Regions from separate parts of the Parageobacillus caldoxylosilyticus genome, predicted to be linked through region 2. Evidence: predicted binding sites of a transcription regulator. Region 2 holds the regulator's gene; the other holds the start of a gene.

Region 1 (11,491 bases), 1.7 Mb from region 2:
GAACAGTGCACCGATTCATGCACCGGTTGGATTGGATGTGGGTGCAGAAACGGTTGAAGAAGTTGCTGTTTCCATCGTGTCTGGAGTTACTCGCAGTGCGATCGGCTCGCCCGGGGCAGCCGCTGCACGGTAGAGAAAAAATTCATGTTTGACGGCTGGGGGCGCCTCTACTTGCAGCGCCCTACCAAATGATCCTTTCTTCCAAGATATTACATTTTGAACATCGGCAAACATGCTAATGTGGTATTGACAAATATTGTGGAAGAATGAACACCTTCGGAACGAAAGGAAGCGTAAAGGGGTCTTGTATGTTGCTTATTGTTCGGCGAAAACATACAGTCGCTTGAAGCCCTCACCTCTGAGCGAAGCGCAGGTGGTGGGTAGTTCACATACTATTTAATTGGTGGGAAAAGTGTATGAACGATATTGGTGCTATTATTTTAGCTGCCGGCATGTCTAAACGAATGGGACAACCAAAACAATTTCTTAACTTGCACGGAAAGCCCCTGTTTCGACATGCAGTTGAAACAGCTGTACACTCGGGACTCCGACCAGTTGTCGTAGTGGGCGGCGAACAGACCGAGTTACTTAAGGAACATACCCGTGATTTACCGGCTATTGTGATTCACAATCCAAATTTTGCTGAAGGGTTGTCGTCTTCGTTAAAGGCCGGGGTGAAAGCTATTCAGGATAAAGTTTCAGCAACATTTATTTTTTTGGCTGATCAACCGTTTATTCCTGTTATGGTTGTTAAGCGGTTGAGGGAAACATATGATATGGCAAAGTCAAAAAATATCAAAATTATCCGTCCCCGCTATGCATCTGTCCCTGGTCATCCAGTCTTGTTTGATGCGGAAATTTTCCCGGAGTTGCTTTGTATTGAAGGAAACCAGGGTGCACAACAAGTCATTCAACAACATTTAGCTGAACTAAAATATGTCGATTTTGACAATCCACTATGGGGGGCAGACATCGACACTCCAGAAGAGTGGCAAAGATACAAATGAGGTACGGCCAGCCCTAACTAGTTTTCTAGGTACAAAGGTTAAACAGACAAGTAAGGCAAACTAATACATAAGAAGTTGCCGATTTTAGTCGTGTAGAGGTTCAGGATATGTGCAAAGTTGCAGATAAAAGCAAAGTAAACGGCCCCATCTACTTGGTGCGGAAAACAGGGGCAAAAGCGGTGACTATGTGTAAGGGAAGACAGATGAGAGGAAGGAGAAGTGACGATTGGGTTGGAAAGTCGGTGTATTAACAGTAAGCGATAGAGTCTTCCACGGTGAGCGAGATGATAGGGGCGGGTTGCTCTTGTGTGAGCTTGTCCGCCGTATTGATGGGGAAGTAGCGGTATATGAGATTATTCCTGACGAACAACCGGTCATTGAGGCAACACTCATTCACTTCGTTGATGAGGTATGCTGTGATCTTGTGCTGACGACTGGGGGCACGGGGTTTGCACCTCGAGATGTGACGCCGGAAGCGACGAAAGCCGTGATTGAAAAGGAAGCTCCCGGATTAACTGAAATGATGCGAATGAAAACACTTTCGAAAAAGAAGTATGCCTCCCTTTCCCGCTCTGTAGCAGGTATTCGCAAAGAAACACTTATTGTAAACTTTCCAGGAAATTCGAAAGGGGTACAAGAATGTTTTGATGTCGTTCAACCTGTCCTTCCCCACGCACTTGTCCTTATAAAAGGGAAGGACGTTCATTAGGGCATGCCTTTCTTAAGTTTAGCAGAAAGAAGGAGACGAAAGATGAGATTTCAGCGAGAAATTGTTGACATTTGGGATGCACAAAAACGTCTTGAATCATGGATTCGCCCACTTGGTACAGAAAAAGTGAAGCTGACGGACAGCATTGGCCGATACCTCGGTGAAAATGTGGTAGCGACGCACGACTTTCCCCACTTTCGCCGGTCGATGATGGACGGGTTTGCCGTCCGGTCGACTGATACAAAAGGGGCCTCCGACGAACGGTCAGTTACTCTGCAAGTTATTGAATCGATCCCATGTGGTGCAGTTCCGACCAAGAAACTGACAGCGAATACGGCTGCGTGCATTATGACCGGCGCGATGATGCCAGAAGGTGCCGACTCTGTCGTCCTCATTGAATTGACGGAACAGATGGAAAAGAATGGTCAAACGTATACGGTGGTTAAAAAGGAGACGACACCCAATGAAAATATATAAGAAAAGGAAAACAACGTCTCTAAGGGCGTTGTTTTTTCATATTAATCTAAACATGGTGAACATGATCTTACATGCAGTAAGATCTTTTACGAATTTCGACGTAATTTTGTAACATATTTGTCAAACTATCAAAGAATTTATGATCGTTTTTTTGTTATAGTATTAGTAAGTTTCTCATTCAATAAAGCTGTTTTCGCCACTCAGAAGGTGACTGTTTTTTTTGTGCGATTTTCACATTTACCATGTTAATAATGTTTAATTTTATGAATTTATGAATATGATATCACCCCAGGCCGTGTTCTGATGAAAGTCCTAAAAGAGGAAATACCATGGGTTAAGGTGCATAGTTATGTGAAGTTTTGAACATATAGTCATCTTTGTGAAAATATGAACATGATGTCAACACAGGTCAAATTCTGGGGAATACTTAAAGGAGGAAATGTCATGGATCCAGTAATGTTGGCAAGGATACAATTCGCTTTGACTACAATCTACCACTTCTTCTTTGTGCCGCTTACCATTGGCCTAGCATTTATTATCGCTTTGATGCAAACGTTATACGTAGTGAAGAAAAATGAGATTTATAAAAAAATGGCGAAATTCTGGGGACATTTGTTCCTGATTAACTTTGCCGTAGGGGTTGTAACAGGAATTATTCAAGAATTCCAATTTGGGATGAACTGGTCGGATTATTCTAGATTTGTCGGTGACGTCTTCGGGGCACCCCTCGCCATTGAGGCATTGCTTGCCTTTTTTATGGAATCTACTTTTATCGGACTTTGGATTTTTGGCTGGGATCGGTTGCCTAAAAAGGTGCACTTGGCAAGCATTTGGCTTGTATCGATTGGAACTATGCTTTCTGGTTTTTGGATTTTAACAGCAAACTCCTTCATGCAAGTGCCTGTTGGTTATGAAATTAGAAATGGCAGGGCAGAAATGGTTGATTTCCTTGCGCTTATAACGAATGGACAATTGTGGGTGGAGTTTCCGCATGTCATCACAGGTGCATTATGTACCGGAGCGTTCTTCGTTGCTGGTGTTAGTGCCTATAACCTATTAAAAAAGAAACATATTCAATTTTACAAGAAGTCCATGAATATCGCCTTAATTATTGGTTTAGTCGGCAGTTTGGGTACTGCCTTCAGCGGACATGCACAAGCACAATATCTTGTGAAAACACAGCCGATGAAGATGGCAGCTGCAGAGGGCATTTGGGAAGATACGCCCGATCCTGCGCCATGGTCAGCATTTGCCTGGATTGATACAAAAAATCAAAAAAATAAGTTTGAACTAAATATTCCTTATGCATTAAGCTATTTATCTTATTCTAAATTTGAAGGCAGTTTAAAAGGAATGAAAACTCTCCAAGCTGAATATGCGAAAAAATACGATCGAATCGTTGGCGAAGGTACGAATTATATCCCTCCAGTCAAAACGACGTATTGGAGCTTCCGTTTAATGGTTGGCTTTGGCATGGCGATGATCTTATTATCGATGATTGGTCTTTATCTGTGGAAAAAGGGACGTCTTCTGCAAAGCAGTAGGTTCTTGAAAATCCTAGTTCCTGCTATTTCATTTCCATTTTTGGCAAACACTTTCGGATGGGTCATGACTGAAGTGGGCCGTCAGCCATGGACGGTATTTGGATTGATGACGACAGCTGACGCTGTATCACCAAATGTTTCTTCAGGAACCATATTATTTTCCATCATGATGTACACGTTGATATTCACGATTCTTGCAGGTGTGATGGTTTATTTGATGGTTCGTGAAATTAAACGAGGACCGGTAGAGCATCAAGATGTAAATTCAGCGGTATCAATAGATCCATTCAATAAGGCAGGTGTTTAAGATGGAATTGAGTGAAATTTGGTTTGTCTTAATCTCCGTACTCTTTATTGGGTTCTTCTTTCTTGAAGGTTTTGATTTTGGTGTAGGAATGTCGACTCGTTTCCTTGCCCGTGACCAAAAGGAGAGGACCGTAATGGTGAATACAATCGGTCCTTTCTGGGACGCGAATGAGGTATGGCTAATAACTGGAGCGGGAGCCATTTTTGCGGCATTCCCGAACTGGTATGCAACGATGTTCAGCGGCTATTACTTATTGATGCTGGTAGTCTTGCTAGGCCTCATTGGGCGCGGCGTTGCTTTTGAATTTCGTCGCAAAGTTGAAGACACGCGTTGGACGAATACATGGGACTGGATGATTTTTTTCGGAAGCTTGCTGCCGCCGTTCCTTCTAGGTGTTCTATTTACAAGCATGCTTAAGGGGATGCCGATCGGTGAAGATATGAATATGGAAGCCGGGTTCTCGGATGTTATTAATATTTATTCCATTTGGGGCGGCTTCACGATTACATTGCTGTGCTTATTGCATGGTTTGACGTTCCTGTCTTTAAAAACAGAAGGAGAGATCAGACAACGGTCGGCTGCATTGGCGAAAAAATTGGTGTTGGCCGTTTTTGGATCACTTGTCGTCTTTGTAGGACTTTCTTCGTTTGTGACAGATATTTTTGAGATGCGCCCTATCCTTGAGCTTATTATTGTCGTATTGATTGTGCTTGCTATTGGATTATCATACTATTTCATTTCCAATAAACGCGAAGGAATGGCATTCACCATGACAGGGCTTGGAATCATGTTAACGGTATCATCGATATTCGTTGGACTGTTCCCAAGGGTGATGGTCAGTTCCTTGAACAAAGCTTTTGATTTAACGGTCTACAACGCATCCAGCGGGGCATATTCCCTAAAAATAATGACAATTGTAGCGGCAACTATTTTACCGTTTGTTTTAGGATATACTATTTATAGCTATTACGTATTCCGCAAACGAGTATCTGACAAGGAGCATTTAACATACTGATGGATAAAGCGTTGTTCTCTTACAAAGAGATGAAGCCGGTTTTAGCTGGGCTGGCGATATTAACGGCTATCCAAGGTGCTATCATTATTATTCAGGCTTATTTTTTGGCAGACGCAATCTCCTCCCTTTTCGGGGGAGATTCGTTTGCCAATGTCTTTAAAAAGTTGGTCATTTTCTTTCTTGCGTTAGTTGTCCGCCAACTGCTTACCGTTTGGAAAAAAAATATAGCCTACCATTTTGCGGCCAAAACGGGTAAAGAGTTTCGGGAATCATTGCTGCAAAAGCTGTTTCAACTCGGCCCTCGTTTTGTAAAAGAAGAAGGCTCCGGACAGACCGTCACCTTGGTTATGGAGGGAATAATGAAATTCCGCCGCTATTTGGAGCTTATTCTTCCGAAATTGATGAATTCGGCAATGATCCCTGCCATGATCTGCATCTTTATCTTTTTTATAAATATCCGCTCTGCTGTCATTTTAGCCCTAGCCGTTCCGATACTTATTGCCTTTATGATATTGCTTGGATTGGCGGCAAAAAGAAAGGCCGATCGCCAATATGAATCCTATCAAATGCTGTCCAACCATTTTGTCGATTCGTTGAGAGGGTTGGAAACCCTCAAATATTTGGGATTAAGCCGGCAGCACATCAACCAAATTATCTTAGTCAGCGAAAGATATCGTCGGGCTACAATGGGAACTTTGCGTATCGCCTTTTTATCTTCGTTTGCACTGGATTTTTTTACAATGCTTTCCATAGCGACCGTCGCCGTTTTTCTTGGAATAGATTTAATAAACGGAAAGATGGAGTTGCGTGCGGCATTGACGATTCTGATCTTGGCGCCGGAGTACTTCCTGCCAATTAGGGAGGTCGGGGCTGATTACCATGCGACGCTTGACGGCAAAAATGCGGGTAAAAGGATTCAGGAAATCCTCGATAAGGAATCGTTGCAGCAAAAACAGGATCCTATTCCCCTTTGGCAATCAACAAGCACATTTTCTGTGAAAGGGGTAAGCGTACATTTTGCTGACAGTGATCGTCCAGCTTTGCAAGATATCCAATTTTCTGTTTCAGGCTCAAAAAAAATTGGAATTATTGGAGCCAGTGGTGCAGGAAAATCGACATTGATTGATATATTAAGCGGATTTTTAACACCTTCGTCAGGTGAATTTCAGATAAACGGTAAGAAATTAACAACTTTATCCCAGTTGAATTGGCAAAGCCAAATAACGTATATTCCCCAACACCCTTATATATTTCATGATACCGTTTTTAACAATATTCGTTTTTATCATCCGGAGGCAACGGTCAAAGAAGTTGAGAAGGCCGCAGAGAGAGCGGGCCTTGCCGAAATGATTCAATCGTTGCCGAATGGATTCGAGACAATCATAGGGGAAGGGGGGCGGAGCTTAAGCGGCGGACAAGAACAACGGATCGCCCTCGCGCGGGCATTTTTAAGCAACCGTCCTATCATCATGCTGGATGAGCCAACTGCCCATCTTGATATTGAAACAGAATACGAATTAAAAGAAACGATGCTGCAATTGTTTAATGGCAAGCTCGTATTTTTTGCTACCCATCGCTTGCATTGGATGCTGGATATGGATCAAATCATTGTTCTTGATCAAGGCAAAATAGTCGAAATCGGAACGCACGAACAGTTAATAAGGAAGAATTCTACTTATTATCAGCTTGTTAAAACACAAATGGAGGGCATCTAATGGAAAATTGGATCTTCCCATATTTGCGTCAATATCGCGGCTTGTTTGCGCTGGCGATTCTTCTTGGTTCGCTTACCATTCTCTTTGGCGGAGCATTGATGTTTACTTCGGGTTATTTAATTTCGAAAGCGGCGACACAACCTGAATCCATTTTAATGGTTTATGTGCCGATTGTCGGTGTCCGTGCATTCGGAATTGCCCGGGCTGTGCTTAGCTATGTGGGAAGACTGGCAGGACACCAATTGGTTTTGAAAATCCTTTCCGACATGCGCGCCCGCTTATATAAAATCATTGAGCCGCAAGCATTGTTTCTTCGTTCCCGCTTGCGCACGGGTGACATTCTTGGTGCCCTCGCCGATGATATTGAACATTTGCAGGATTTTTATTTAAAAATACTGTTTCCTTCAATCGTTTCATTAGCTATTTACACAGTGATCATTATTTGCGCAGGACTTTTCTCGATTCCATTCGCCATTCTCCTGGCTGTATTCATAGGGTTGTTGGTTTTTGTCGGCCCAATTATTTCCTACATTTATATGAAAACAAAAAATGAACAATGGAAAAGGAGAAAACACCAACTTTATCAACAGTTTACCGATACGATTTTTGGCATAAGCGACTGGATATTCAGCGGGAAATACGCGACTTATATTCAGCGATACGAAACACAAGAACAAAAACTGCTTGAACTGGAAACGAAAAAACATTCCTTTGTGAACTGGCGGGACGTTTTAAATCAGATTGTGCTTGGCGCCATTGTCATCATAGCCATCTATTGGGCCAACGAGCAAACGCTAAGAGGAGAATTCTCGCCCACGGTGATTGCTGCTTGCGGTCTTGCAGCCCTGTCCTTAGTGGGATCTTTTTTGCCGCTTGCAGGGGCGGTTAGTGAAACATCATCCTATCAAGATTCATTAAAGCGTCTTGAAGCCATTCAACCACAGTCCCCTCCACTTCAGATAGAAGCAGATGGACGGAAAGATTCACTAAACTTATCTCAAGTAACGATTGAAATAAACCATTTGTCATTTGGATATACTTCTGAAACACCGCTGCTGGACGATTTTAGTTTAAAAATAGGACAGGGGGAGAAGATTGCCATCATCGGATGCAGCGGATCCGGAAAATCGACATTGTTGAAATTAATTCAAGGAGCGCTTGTACCGACTCGTGGGGAAGTTCTTATAAATGGAATGAACGCACATGAGTTGGCTTCGGCTGTTCCAAAATTAATGGCTGTTCTCAACCAAAAGCCTTATTTATTCAATACATCCGTCATGAACAACATCCGCCTCGGCAACCCGGAAGCAACAGATGAAGAAGTATATGAAGCAGCTAAGATGGTTCAATTGCATGAGATGATTATGCAATTGCCTAAAGGGTATGAGACGAACATGCATGAAACAGGTTCTCGCTTTTCCGGCGGTGAACGGCAAAGAATAGCACTGGCACGGATATTATTGCAAAACACTCCGATAGTCATCATGGATGAACCTACAGTTGGGCTCGATCCAATCACAGAAGCAAACTTATTGGCTACCATTTTCGCTACACTGAAGGGAAAAACGATCATTTGGGTAACGCACCATTTGATGGGCGTGGAGAAAATGGATCGTATCCTTTTCCTTGAAAACGGGAAAATTACCATGGATGGCAGCCATCAACAACTGCTTAAAAGTGAGGAGAGATATCGACGATTATATGCACTGGATCGTCCGCTTTACAGGGGGGAGTGGGGTAATGGGCTGTGATTCATATTCAGCCTCCAACGAAAGAAGGGGGTTAAAACCTCATTGTTTCTGTCCATGCTAGCAATATCAAGAATGGACAGAAGGTGAGGACGGTGAATTGAGAACAAATATCCACCATCCAAATAGAAGGAAAAAGCATTTGCTTATTTCCCCCTCCCAAATAAACAGGGTGTTTTCTGGGAGAGAAAACACCCTCTTCGTTTTACTTTCTATCAAATGAACTAGCGATGAACTGAATCGTTACAAAATTTATTTGTATAAAAAATTAGAAGAACTCCTTTGTTTTTACATGGTCTTTATTTCATTTAGACGGACTCCCCTTATTTCAACCGAAACGGCTAAAATAAGGGGAGCCCCATCTTTTTTATTCTTTTACTACTTCTTTTTTTAACAGTCTGTTATGTAGTTTAGAAAAGATAAACAATGCAACAATGGAGCCGATCAAGCAGCACAACATATCCCATTGAGTATCCCAAATATCGCCTTGGATTCCTAAAAAGTTTTTAGCTGCTTCTCCTCCCTTAGATATTTTAGAAACTAACCATTCGATAATTTCGTACAAAGCAGCGATGGCCAGCGACATGCTTAGGACAATGGCAACTAACCAAGGACCTTTCGTTAATGGAGTTTTTCGCAATAAAATTTCTCTCAGCACAATCGCAAATAAGCCTTTAAGCAAATGCCCAAATCGGTCGTAATGATTTCGCTTTAAGTCATAAGCGTCCTTGATCCAATCAAAAAGCGGGACTTTGGAATAGATATAGTGACCGCCGACGAACATCATAATGGCTAGAATAGTAATAATGACATAAGAGAGAGTAGTAAAACGAAATTTATTGTATGATGCGATGACGATGATCAAACCGACAACGGCAGGACTAACCTCCAGGAGCCATGTCCGGTAACTTGCTGGTTTGATCGCTGACCAAATAAAAACGGCAGTAACAACCAATAGTAAAAATAGATGAATTTTGATACTTCCACCTTTTCCCACGTTCTTCACTCCTTTAGGGAAGCGCTTTACTTACAGTATTTCACCCACATCCATTTTCATGCATTGCATATAGCTTCTTCGTTACGCGAAGAACGAACGACTTTGGCTTGTACAAATTGATTTTGGTTAAACAAGCGGAAATTTAAGCGGGATGCAATTGGAATGACAAATAATAATGGATGTAATCATTATTAGAAATGCAATGAATTAGATAAAAGCGGAATTTTCTTATCCGTTGGGGAATTTGTCCAATCTAACTCTTTTTTAAAAACATACCTTAAAATCAAGGAGCACAATAGTCATCCCCCAATACTCCATAGGAGGTGTTATAGATGAGCGCTTTTGCCTTAGTTGTTGTCCTATTTATTTTGCTTATCATTGTAGGATGTTCTTGTGTTGGTTTCTATTAATTCTCCACAAGGTGACACGAAACACCTCTTAAATCCCTCATTTCATCAAAATCAGTGGTTTCGTGTATGGAAAAGGAAAAGGGCAGATTTAATGATCTGCCCTTTTTCAAAATAGCCACTTGGACAAACATTTATGAATCCAGCCTATGAATGAATCGTGTATTTCGCGACCCGTAAGTTGGCAATTATCACGGGATAAATACTTTGTGAATATGGAAGCAGCCGGTTGGTTCGCAAGATTTTTTCATGAAACAACGGTTTCTTTGAAATCTTGTCTGGGGGAATATTCCTGCCATTTCAATCATTTGTATTTTGAAGTGATTCTCAAGCGTATTCGTGTAATTGTTTCACCAGATAACGTCAATGCAGCTGTTTGAATATTTTTCTTATCAAAGGGAAAATTTTTATTAAAAAATAGACGGTAAAATGGTAAAATTAGTGAAAATAGTCCTAGTTTGGAATGATCTTTTTAACCACAATAAACCGATTTCCGCATATTCTTCAAGACTATTGCCATCTCTAATAAAAAGGGAAGATCTATTTATGTATTATTTTATCGTCAATAAAATCTCGGGAAACGGAAAAGGACTAAAAGTTTGGAAAAAGGTTGAGAAGTTGCTTCAAGAGAAACAGGTAAATTATCAAGTGCGGTTTACCGAACGGCCAAAACATGCGGCAGAAATCGCTCGGGGGTTTTCTTCTCGAAGATGTTTTGCTGTTGTTGCCATAGGCGGAGATGGTACCGTCCATGATGTTGCAAACGGGTTAATCAATGCAAATATACCTTTGGGTGTTATTCCTGCAGGATCGGGAAATGATTTTGCAAGGGCTCTTGATGTACCAATGGACTATAAAAAGGCGCTGGAACGTGTATTAACAGGAAAGCAAAGAAAAATTGATATTGGAAGAATTGGTGAAGAATACTGTCTCACTATAACAGGGATCGGTTTTGACGGTAAAGTCGCCGAGGTAAATAATGCTTCTAAATATAAGAAATGGTTGAATTTCATTAGATTAGGTGATCTTTCGTATGGGCTTAGTTTCTTGCATGTTTTATTCAAATATCGTCCTGTCAACATTCAATTAAAGGTTGATGGGAAGAACCTAGCTTTTTTTAATGTATGGTTAATTGCCATTGCCAATATCCCGAATTACGGCGGAGGCATTAAAATATGTCCGGATGCTTGTTATAATGATGGCCTTTTCGACATTTGCATCGTACACAGCATCACAAAATGGGATCTGTTACGCACTTTTCCAAAGGCGTATAAAGGCAAACACGTTTTTCATTCTGGTGTAACCATGATAAAAGGAAGACAAGTAGAAGTGGCCTCTGAATGGCCGGTTATTGTACAAAGCGATGGCGAGATTCTCACTAAAACTCCGGTGAATGTGACGATTCAGAGGGATGCATTACTTATCATTTAAATAGGGAACGATAACCGTAAAAGATTTTTGATCTGCTTAGGGAGGACAATACCGAAGCTGTCATCAGATGCAAAGTATATTTCATTTTTGAATTGGTATTTCTGTTTAGGAAAAAATTTTTGACGAGATTTCCG
Region 2 (11,491 bases):
TGGTGGTTATCTGGGCTTGTAATTATCGTCTTTTGGCAATCATGGGTCACATTCGAGGTTGATGGAACTCGTTACCGTATGCCACTCGCACTTTCTTTTGTGCTCATCGGATTTTTTATATGGATAGCCGAAAATATCGCAACGTTCTTTGGAGCTTGGGAATATCCAAACCAAACCGATGCATGGAGTCTCGTACATCTAGGAAAGGTGAGTTCATGGTTCCTATTAGTGATTGTTAGCTTTCTTATAGTAGCGACGTTAAAGCAGGTTAAGGGAAAAATTGTTTCACCCAAGAAGGATAAGGTTCAAGAGGCGTTGGATAATCATTTAAAGGAACGGGATAGAGGTTCTTTTTAAGCTATACCCACTAATGAAAGCTCACGTGTTATTCAGTTATCGGGCGCTTTTTCGGAGTAACGATAAGAGGGGCTGACTCAAAACATCGCCTTTAAGCGATGTTGAGTCAGCCCCGTGTGGAGAAAAACCAGTCCCCTATTCATTCCAAATCCATTCAGAGAAACCCTACTCCATTACATTACACAAAATTCTTGACGGTACCGATGGACAATTATATGTTAGTGTAACTAAAATGCATGGAGCACCTTTTAAATATCCAATACACCCTGTTTCCATCACTAAAGATTATGTCCGGTGTCAAGCTGAATATGTTGATGAAACACTATTATTTAATATTAACCAAACCTCCACTTTATTAATGTATAGAGAGATGGGACAGACACATTTGGCCTTTCAGTTAAATTAAGTCTAATCTTCAAGCTTAAGCCGATTTCTATCTTTTAGGAAAATTGACGGAGAGAACCCTATATGTAGTGCAATACAGCCTTCCAAGAATATAAATCTAAAAACTAATGTAACTCAGGATTTATATCATTCAGCCCAATTAGTTCTGAACACAGGTCAACACAATCTGCCAACGATTTATGCTCATATGACTAAAAACTTAGAAGAAAAAGCTTCCCAAAAGTTCAGCGAACGAATGGGAAGCTTCATAAAAAATTTATGATTTTTCCGCGGTCAAAAAAGAAAGGAACACCAGGGGGAACCCTAGTGTTCCAAGGCTTTTAGGCGATTATTACATCATTCCGCCCATGTCAGGCATTCCGTTGTTGCCGCCTTTGTTTTCTTCTGGTTTGTCAGCGACAACTGCTTCAGTTGTTAAGAACATAGCGGCAACAGAAGCTGCGTTTTGCAGAGCGGAACGAGTTACTTTTGTTGGGTCTACGATACCAGCTTCAATCATGTCTACCCATTCACCAGTAGCAGCGTTGAAGCCGATGCCAGGTTTTTCTGTTTTTAAGCGTTCAACAATGATAGAGCCTTCCAAACCAGCGTTTTGCGCGATTTGGCGAACTGGCTCTTCGATTGCGCGAAGAACGATTTTCACACCAGTTGCTTCGTCGCCTTCTGCTTCGATCGCAGCCACTTTGCTGTATACGTTCATTAATGCCGTACCACCGCCGGCTACGATACCTTCTTCGACAGCTGCACGAGTAGAGTTGAGCGCGTCTTCAATGCGCAATTTGCGTTCTTTCAATTCTGTTTCTGTAGCTGCACCAACTTTGATTACTGCTACGCCGCCAGCTAATTTTGCAAGACGTTCTTGTAATTTTTCGCGGTCGAATTCCGAAGTAGTTTCTTCTAATTGCGCACGGATTTGGTTGATGCGAGCTTTAATGCGGTCAGAATCGCCAGCGCCTTCCACAATCGTTGTTGTTTCTTTCGTTACAACGACTTTCGAAGCACGGCCAAGCGATGCGATCGTTGTCGATTTCAATTCGCGTCCTAGTTCTTCGGAGATGACTTCACCGCCAGTTAAGATTGCGATGTCTTCCAGCATTGCTTTACGACGATCGCCAAAGCCAGGCGCTTTAACCGCTACCGCATTGAATGTACCGCGAAGTTTGTTCACAACTAATGTTGCAAGCGCTTCGCCTTCCACATCTTCTGCGATGATTAATAATGGTTTGCCTTGTTGTACCACTTGCTCTAATACAGGCAAGATTTCTTGGATGCTAGAAACTTTTTTATCTGTAATTAAGATGTATGGATTTTCAAGCACTGCTTCCATTTTTTCTGTATCTGTGATCATGTATGGAGATACATAACCACGGTCAAATTGCATACCTTCAACAACATCTAGTTCTGTTGTGAAGCCTTTCGATTCTTCTAATGTGATAACACCGTCGTTGCCGACGCGTTCCATTGCTTCTGCGATTAATTGACCAACTTCTTCGTCAGCCGCAGAGATCGCTGCAACTTGGGCAATCGATTCTTTTCCTTTGATTGGTTTAGAGATTGCTTTTAATTCTTCTACTGCCACAGCGACCGCTTTTTCAATACCTTTGCGGATGCCCATTGGGTTAGCGCCAGCTGTAACGTTTTTCAATCCTTCACGGATCATTGCTTGCGCTAAAACTGTTGCCGTTGTTGTACCGTCCCCAGCAACATCATTCGTTTTGCTTGCAACTTCCGCAACAAGTTTCGCACCCATGTTTTCAAATGGGTCTTCTAATTCGATTTCTTTCGCGATTGTTACACCGTCGTTTGTAATTAATGGCGAACCAAATTTTTTCTCTAATACGACGTTACGGCCTTTTGGTCCTAATGTTACTTTTACCGCATCTGCTAGTTTGTCCACACCGCGTAACATCGCGCGACGAGCTTCTTCGCTGAATTTAATTTCTTTTGCCATACCCCGTTACCTCCTTATAAAATGGAATCGTTAAGTATTTTGGTTAAGTATTTTGTATATATCTATGTTATAAACGCTGTATATTAGCCAATAACAGCCAAAATGTCGCTTTCACGCAAGATTAAATATTCCTTGCCGTCATATTTTACTTCTGTTCCAGCATATTTCGAGAAAATAACGCGATCGCCAACTTCTACTTCCGGAGCTACACGCTCACCGCTGTCAAGCACACGTCCTTTGCCAACAGCAACTACTTTGCCTTCTTGCGGTTTTTCTTTCGCAGTGTCTGGCAATACGATACCGCTTGCAGTTTTTTCTTCCGTTTCAATCACTTCAATGACAACGCGATCACCTAATGGCTTTAACACGGAAAACAACCTCCTTAACAATAATTTTCGCCGTTCTTATTAGCACTCATCTTAATCGAGTGCTAACACACTTATAATATTAATGAACTTCTCCTTTTTTTGCAAGTAGGAAATACAAAAAAAATAACTGCTTTTCTTTACTCCTTCTATACCCTTTTCAAGTATTTCACATTTCCATGATCGATAAACGGCGGCAATCAATTTTTTTATATTTTTGCAAAAGATGTGCTAAAATACGGGAAGTATCACTATTTTGTTGGCAAAGGGGTTAGTTTCCTTGAAACGACAATATTGGTATGTCATTATTACGTATATCATCATGCAACTGTCTGGTATTGTAGGAGTTCCGCTTTTGCGCTTTCTCGGCGTGGGAAAACATGTCGAAAATAAACTCGTTGCCGCAAAGCTCGCCTCTGGCTATTGGGCGGTCATTAGCTTTGCTATTGCGTTTTTTATTATTATCTTTTTCTTGCGTGAGGATATAAAACAACGGCATACTCGTCATCGCGTTTCTTTGCCCGTCGCTTGGATGTGGGCGGTCAGCGGCGTCTTTTTGTCGCTCTTTGCCCAAAGCCTTGCCGCTAATGTTGAATGGCGTTTGCTTGGTATCGAACCAGGCTCGGAAAACACAAAACGAATTGTTGAAATCATTCAAGTCACCCCTTTATTAATGGTCGTGACTTCCATTATCGGTCCGATTTTAGAAGAAATAATTTTTCGTAAAATTATTTTTGGAACGCTATATCAAAAATACAACTTCTTCATTTCCGCGCTAGTTAGTTCGCTTTTATTCGCCATCGTCCATATGGAACTCGAACACCTGCTCTTGTACGCAGCAATGGGATTTACGTTTGCCTTTCTTTATGCGAAAACGGGACGCATTTTCGTTCCGATTTTCGCCCATGTTACCATGAATACGTTCGTGGTCGTCATACAAACATTGTTTGCCGATGAAATTGAAAAAATAATGCGGCAGACAGAGCAGATACAACTCATTATTGGGGGCTTTTAAACAATGAAAGGGACGCCATTACAATTTGGTTTTTTCTATTTTCTGATGGGAGTGCTATTTACTTACTTGTCCATTCAAAGTGCAAAAGATACGATTTGGAACTTTTTCACGATCTTCCTTGCCATCCTGGCTACGCTTGATTTTGGAGCAGCAATACGTCTATTCGCACTCCACTTTCGCAATAAACCTCCCGTTTGATTTCACGGGAGGTTTTCTTGTTCCTGTTGCGCCAATAGCACTTTGCGGTAAGCCATCTTGGAAATCCAAATGCTTGCCTCATATAAAATCGAAAGCGGAATCATCACGATGACTTGCGATAATACATCCGGCGGCGTAATGACCGCAGCTACAATCAGCAAGGCCAAATAAGCGTATTTTCGTATTTTGATCAATAACATCGGTGTAATCAAACCAAGTCTTGTGAAAAACATCACTACTACCGGCAGCTGAAAGACAATGCCAAACGGCAAGATGAGCTGAAGCAAAAATTCAAAATATTCATTAATACCGATGACTTGATGAATACCCAGGCGTTCCGCCAAATTTTGCATAAAGCGAACGACAAACGGAAATAAAACAAAATACGCAAAACTAACGCCAGCGAAAAAGAGAACAATCGAAATGGGGATATAACTTAAAGTGACCTTTCGCTCTTTTTCATACAATCCCGGACTGACAAACGCCCAAAGTTGATAAAGCAAAACCGGAGCAGTAAGAACAAAGGCAATGACAAAAGCAAACTGAAAATAAATTTTGATCGGATCTGTCAAACGAAACGCATTCATCGTCAATTCTTTTGCTTCATCCGTCCGCTGCAAATATAAAATGACCGGTTCTACAAAAAAGAAGCTTCCTATCAAAGCAATGCCAAAAAAAACAAGAACAATGATAAGCCGTTTTCGCAACTCTCCTAGGTGCTCATACACCGACATTTCTTTATCGTTCATATGTCAACCATCCTAACTCATCATTGGTCGGCTTTTTTTTCATCCTCATCGGCTAATCCTTTCGTCGCATCCTTAAATTCGCGGAGCGATTGACCGAGCGACTTGCCCAATTCCGGAAGTTTTTTTGTTCCAAACAATAATAAAATGACAAGCACGATTAATAAATATTTCACGTTTCATTCTCTCCTTTTATTCAAGCGGGTAGTTTTTCAAAAAATAAACGAGCGACTGCAATTCGACCGCTAAGTCAATATGATGGACGCGAATATGCTTGGGTACGTTTAAGCGCGCTGGTGTAAAATTTAAAATTCCTTTAATTCCTCTTTGGACAAGACGGTCGGTAATCCACTGAGCGACATGGGCCGGCACCGTTAAAATCGCTACTGGAATCCCCTCGTGAAGACGGTCTTCCAATTCATCCAAATGATAGACAGGCACCCCGCCGACTTCTGTACCGACTTTCCTTTCATCTACGTCAAATGCCATCACAATTTTCGTATTATTGTTTTTCGAAAAATTATAATTTAAAAATGCGGTGCCTAAGTTCCCGACTCCAAATAGTGCAACTTCCGTTACCTCATCTTGATCGAGCGTTTTCCGGAAAAATGACAGCAAATAGTTGACATTATATCCGTATCCCTTTTTGCCAAGCGCTCCAAAATAGGAAAAATCGCGGCGGATCGTCGCAGGATCGACTTTGACCGCCTCGCTCAGTTCGGCAGAAGAAACGCGTTGTTTTCCAGAAGCGTGTAAATTTTTTAAAAAACGATAATATAACGGCAAACGTTTGGCCGTTGCTTGCGGAATTTTTGGCTGTTCATTGCTCATTGATGAATCCCCCAGCACTTCTTTTTTCGCGTTGATAATGTCCTGACTTTCCACCTGTTTTCTCTACCAAATAGGTTGGGCCAATAACCATTCCTTTATCTAACGCCTTACACATATCATATACTGTCAGCGCACATACAGAGGCAGCCGTTAGCGCTTCCATCTCCACCCCCGTGCTTCCCTTCGTTTTCACCGTTACGGTAATCAACAATTGATACAACGCTTTTTCTTCTTCGACATGCCAGGCAAACTGAATGTCGACACCTTTTAGCATAAGCGGATGGCACATTGGAATGAGATCGGCTGTTTTTTTCGCTGCCATAATACCTGCCACTTGCGCAACGGCAAGCACATCCCCTTTTTCGATCGCGTGGTTTGTCATTTTTTCATAAATTTCCTTATTTACTGTCACACTTGTTTGCGCGACCGCTATGCGAACCGTATCCTCTTTGTCCGTAATATCGACCATTTTTGCCCGGCCTTGTTCGTTGAAATGGGTAAATGATGACAACATAATCTCCTCCACTTATAAACTATACACTATTTTTCGTCATCTGTCTTTTATCGTTTTATTGCGATAAGAAAGTCACTTACGCTACACTATTATTGTCAAACGCGAGGTGAAAAACAATGATCATTTTACAAGTTAACCAACTGACAAAATATTTTGGCGCTGACCTTATTTTATCGAATATAAAATTAGAAATACAATCAAAAGACCGTATCGCTCTCGTTGGGAGAAACGGAGCCGGGAAATCGACCCTATTAAAGATCATTGCCGGTGAAATGTCTTACGATAGCGGGGAGATTATTAAACCAAAAGAAGTAACAATCGGCTATCTTGCCCAGGACAGCGGGCTTCACTCTTCGTTGTCGATTTGGGAAGAAATGATGACGGTATTCGCCCCGTTAAAGGCGATGGAGAAGCAATTGCGAGCGATGGAAATGCAAATGGGCGATCCCGATTTGCTTGCAGACGTTTCCCGTTATGAAAAACTATTAAAAGACTATGACGCGTTGCAAGAGCGCTATAAAGAACAAGGTGGTTACCAATACGAAGCTGATATTCGCTCCATTTTACACGGTTTGCAGTTTTCTAAGTACGATTATATGACGACTCCTGTCCAATCGCTAAGCGGCGGACAACGAACGCGGCTGGCGCTCGGAAAATTGCTGTTAATGAAGCCCGATTTGCTTATTTTGGACGAGCCGACCAACCATTTAGACCTCGAAACATTAACATGGTTGGAGCAATATTTACAAACGTATCCTGGCGCTATTTTAATTGTATCGCATGACCGCTATTTTCTCGATAAAGTAGTCACCCAAGTATACGAACTGTCACGTGCAACATTAAAGCGGTATAGCGGCAATTACAGCCGTTACCTAGAGCAACGGGCGGAGGAATACGAACGGGAACGAAAACTATATGAAAAACAGCAAGAAGAAATTGCAAAGCTGCAAGATTTTATTCAGCGCAATATTGCCCGCGCTTCGACAACCAAGCGCGCGCAAAGCAGAAGAAAACGGCTCGAAAAAATGGAAAGAATGGAGAAGCCGATCGGGGACGAAAAAGCTGCCTCGTTTTCCTTCGAAATCGAGCGGCAAAGCGGCAATGACGTGTTAATCGCTGAAGATGTCGCAGTAGGATACGATGCGGATCAGCCAATTTTTCGCAATGTCCGCTTTCGCATCACGCGCGGGGAAAGCGTCGCTTTGATTGGACCGAACGGAATCGGCAAATCCACGTTGCTAAAAGCGATTGTCAATAAACTCCCGCTACAAGCAGGGCATTTCCGCTACGGCTCGAACGTACAAATCGGCTACTATGACCAAAACCAGGCCGACTTGTCCTCAAATAAGCGCGTGCTCGATGAACTTTGGGATGAATTCCCTGACAAAACGGAAAAAGAAATCCGCACCGTGCTCGGAAACTTCTTATTCTCTGGGGATGATGTGCTAAAGCATGTATCGGAGCTAAGCGGCGGGGAAAAAGCAAGACTGGCGCTTGCCAAATTGATGATGCAAAAAGCGAACTTCCTTGTTTTAGACGAACCGACCAACCATCTTGATTTAGACAGCAAAGAGGTGCTCGAGAACGCCTTAATTGAATACCCTGGAACGATTTTATTCGTCTCTCATGACCGCTACTTTATCAATCGCATCGCCACGAAAATATACGAACTTTCTAGTGATGGAATTACCGAATATTTAGGTGACTATGACTACTATATCGCCAAAAAAGAAGAAATGCTGGAACTCGAACGTCTCGCTGCTGCGGAGCAGCGGCAAACCAATGCGAACCTTCCTGATGGAGAATCAACGAAAAAATTGAATTATGAACAAGAAAAAGAAGCAAAAAAACTAGAGCGGCAGCGCAAGCGCCGCATTGAAGAAATCGAAGCGGAAATTAGCGAATTAGAACAACAAATTGCGCACGTGGAAGAACAATTATGCGATCCTGACATTTACCAAGATCATGAAAAAGTGCAACAGCTGACAAAAGAGAACGAGGAAATGAAACAAAAACTGGATCTATTATTAGTGGAATGGGAAGAACTTCATACACTAAAATAACAAAATACACAAACATCCACCCGTTATGAACAGGTGGATGTTTTTTTAGTTAATCACATACCCACAAACTTATCCCCAATTTTATTCCCGTTATTCAAGTTATTCACCGGTTTTTCCACATTATCCACAAAAAATAGAGGGGTTATGCAAAAAAAACTGTGATTATTTCTTCCCTGATATCATAGAGATTTTTTTATTTTTCCACAATATCCACAACTTGTGGATAAATATATGCACAACCTTTATTTTTTTAATAAAAAAACGGACTTCTTCCAAGAATAAATCCTGAAAAAAAGCCCGTATCATTCCCCTTATTCTAACTCCAGGCCTGGGTTTGCATTTAATGCCATATCCGCCCGTTTTCCTTGCATATACAATACGGTTCCGGCCGCCGCGATCATTGCCGCATTATCAGTGCATAATGATAACGGCGGTATCACCAGCTCAACGTTGTCTAATTTCGCCATTTGCTTTTGTAATTCTGTCCTTAATCCTCGATTAGCGGCGACCCCGCCTGCAAGCAACACTTGACGAACATGATATTCTTTTGCCGCCTGGATCGTTTTGGTCACCAGCACATCGATGACGCTGGCCTGAAAGCTGGCTGCCATATCTTTTGGATCTATTTCTTCACCGCGCTGTTTGGCGTTATGCAGCGTATTTAATACGGCCGATTTCAAACCGCTGAAGCTGAAATCATACGATCCTTCTTCGAGCCAGGCCCGTGGCAAATCGATTGTTGCCTTTCCTTCCTGGGCAAGACGGTCAATATGCGGCCCGCCTGGATAAGGAAGGTTTAACGCTCTCGCCACTTTATCATATGCTTCTCCTGCCGCGTCATCCCGCGTTTCGCCAATCACTTGAAACTTTCCATGTTTCTCCATATAGACGAGTTCCGTATGTCCACCAGAAACAACAAGAGACAACAACGGAAATTTCATCTCAGCAACAAGACGGTTGGCGTAAATATGTCCTGCGATATGATGAACGCCGACTAGAGGAATATTATAGGCAAACGATAACGCTTTTGCCGCGTTGACCCCGATTAACAGCGCACCGACTAATCCTGGGCCTTGTGTTACCGCAATCGCGCTTAACTGTGAAAAAGAAACGCCCGCCTTATTCATCGCTTCTTCAATCACAAACGTAATCTGCTCGACATGATGGCGCGATGCGATTTCCGGCACGACGCCGCCGAATCGTTTATGACTTTCCATTTGCGAGGCGACGATATTGGATAAAATTTCTTTGCCGTTTTTCACTACTGCCGCTGCTGTTTCATCGCAGCTCGTTTCAATTCCAAGCACATATATGTCATGATTCATGATAAATTCACCCACATTACTAGCGCATCTTCTAAATTATCTGGATAATACTGTCTACGAATGCCACCATTGCGAAATCCTAATTTTCGATATAACGATTGGGCGACATGATTAGAAACACGAACTTCCAACGTCATCGTTACAGCCCCTAGCTGTTTGGCCGTTTCCATCAATTTGCGCATGAGCGCTTCTCCTAATTTTTTGCCGCGAAATTCCGGCAATACCGCTACATTCGTAATATGCGCCTCATCGATCACTACCCACATCCCGCCATAACCGATAACGCGGCCGCGATGCACCATGACAATATATTTGGCATAGCGATTGTGAACAAGTTCATTATAAAACGCTTCCCTGCTCCAAGGAGTAGTAAACGAGGCACGCTCTACTTGCAACACAGCATCAATATCATTTAACGTCATGGATCGAAATTGAATATCCATCCCCATGTTTATTTTCCCCTTCTTGTTTGGCAAGCCATTTGGCTTCTGCTTCGGCCAAACGAATGTAATTCGGTACGAATGCATGTGCATCTTCCCGCTCTTTTTTCTTTCCAAGGAACGCTAGTTCGCTTGGCCGCGGCAATTGTAATGCAGCGGGAGCAAAATGGGAGTATTCGCCCAAGTGCCGCTGAAAAATATTTTTATATAGAGCAACATCTGTCCCGATAAACAGCACCGCTTCTTTTCTTGCTTTTAGCTCGCTAGCCCATTCTTCCGCCAGCACAATTCGATCATGTTTTATACATTCGAGTTCTGTCCCATTGTAACGGTATAATCCGGTGTAAATTTGCCCTCTTCGAGCATCAAAGAACGGAGAAATGGCACCCGAAAAATACCGGCCATTAGCCGCCAGCACCTCTAAACTAGATACCCCGACGATTGGAATGTTTAAGGACCATGCTAGCGTTTTCGCAATCGTCACACCGATGCGTACCCCTGTATATGAACCTGGTCCTCTTGCGACAGCGATTAAATCAAGCTCCTGTGGAGTAACGCCACAATGTTTCATCAATGATTGGACCGCAGGCATAACACGCGTAGAATGGTCTTTCTTGATGTTGGTTGTTATTTCTCCTTTTACGACGTCATCCTCCACTAACGCAATTCCCATTACGACATTGGATGTATCAATCGCCAATATTTTCATGCTTCCAAAATCTCCTTACATAACTGTTCATACCATTCTCCCATTGGTTCCATTACTAATTTACGCTGATGATCTCCATGATGAAACAAATAAATGTTTAATCTTTCTTTTGGTAATTGCGTCTTGATAAGGTGTGCCCATTCAATAACAGTGACTCCATCTCCTTCAAAGTATTCATCAAAGCCAAGGTCCTCCATCTCATCCTCTAGACGGTACACATCCATATGATAAAGAGGAAGGCGCCCTTGATATTCTTTTACGATCGTAAAGGTAGGACTATTAATCGTTTTTTCAATTCCCAGTCCTTTTGCCAATCCTTTTGTAAAAGTCGTCTTTCCTGCCCCTAAATCTCCTTCTAGCGTAACAACAGATCCTGCTTCTAATTTTTCTCCCAATTTGCGAGCAAGGCTCATCGTTTCTTCCGGGGAATGCATTATCAGCTCATAACGTTTCATTGATTGTCACCTTAACACATTTTATCATGATAATCTTCGCTGTTGAAATTTTACCATATTTCCGCCATGTGTTACCACTGTTCATGATATAAAGGAAAGATAGCGGCTGCCTTATTA

What was found. Region 2 encodes Rex, which represses fermentation and respiration genes when NADH is low (regulators of the CRP and FNR family bind a similar motif). Its sites were predicted from a motif close to TTGTGAAATATTTCACAA; they were not measured.
Region 1: the regulator Rex is predicted to act here: its motif matches at 2,543-2,560, upstream of BV455_RS18645 (cytochrome ubiquinol oxidase subunit I).

Annotation. Positions count from the first base shown of each region.
Region 1 covers NZ_CP040553.1:3,666,261-3,677,751, forward strand. The annotation lists gene BV455_RS18625 (XdhC family protein) at 1-133, shown strand, start outside; gene BV455_RS18630 (nucleotidyltransferase family protein) at 417-1,007, shown strand; gene BV455_RS18635 (MogA/MoaB family molybdenum cofactor biosynthesis protein) at 1,234-1,716, shown strand; gene BV455_RS18640 (MoeA family protein) at 1,759-2,193, shown strand; gene BV455_RS18645 (cytochrome ubiquinol oxidase subunit I) at 2,638-4,044, shown strand; gene cydB (cytochrome d ubiquinol oxidase subunit II) at 4,046-5,059, shown strand; gene cydD (thiol reductant ABC exporter subunit CydD) at 5,059-6,774, shown strand; gene cydC (thiol reductant ABC exporter subunit CydC) at 6,774-8,525, shown strand; gene BV455_RS18665 (DUF2238 domain-containing protein) at 8,890-9,519, opposite strand; gene BV455_RS18670 (YjcZ family sporulation protein) at 9,852-9,929, shown strand; gene BV455_RS18675 (hypothetical protein) at 10,136-10,306, shown strand; gene BV455_RS18680 (diacylglycerol/lipid kinase family protein) at 10,473-11,357, shown strand.
Region 2 covers NZ_CP040553.1:1,451,243-1,462,733, forward strand. The annotation lists gene BV455_RS07320 (DUF817 domain-containing protein) at 1-357, shown strand, start outside; gene groL (chaperonin GroEL) at 1,094-2,713, opposite strand; gene groES (co-chaperone GroES) at 2,797-3,081, opposite strand; gene BV455_RS07335 (CPBP family intramembrane glutamic endopeptidase) at 3,359-4,093, shown strand; gene BV455_RS07340 (YdiK family protein) at 4,097-4,291, shown strand; gene tatC (twin-arginine translocase subunit TatC) at 4,294-5,040, opposite strand; gene BV455_RS07350 (twin-arginine translocase TatA/TatE family subunit) at 5,061-5,213, opposite strand; gene BV455_RS07355 (redox-sensing transcriptional repressor Rex) at 5,230-5,868, opposite strand; gene moaC (cyclic pyranopterin monophosphate synthase MoaC) at 5,858-6,379, opposite strand; gene BV455_RS07365 (ABC-F family ATP-binding cassette domain-containing protein) at 6,499-8,445, shown strand; gene tsaD (tRNA (adenosine(37)-N6)-threonylcarbamoyltransferase complex transferase subunit TsaD) at 8,757-9,770, opposite strand; gene rimI (ribosomal protein S18-alanine N-acetyltransferase) at 9,767-10,219, opposite strand; gene tsaB (tRNA (adenosine(37)-N6)-threonylcarbamoyltransferase complex dimerization subunit type 1 TsaB) at 10,179-10,919, opposite strand; gene tsaE (tRNA (adenosine(37)-N6)-threonylcarbamoyltransferase complex ATPase subunit type 1 TsaE) at 10,916-11,374, opposite strand.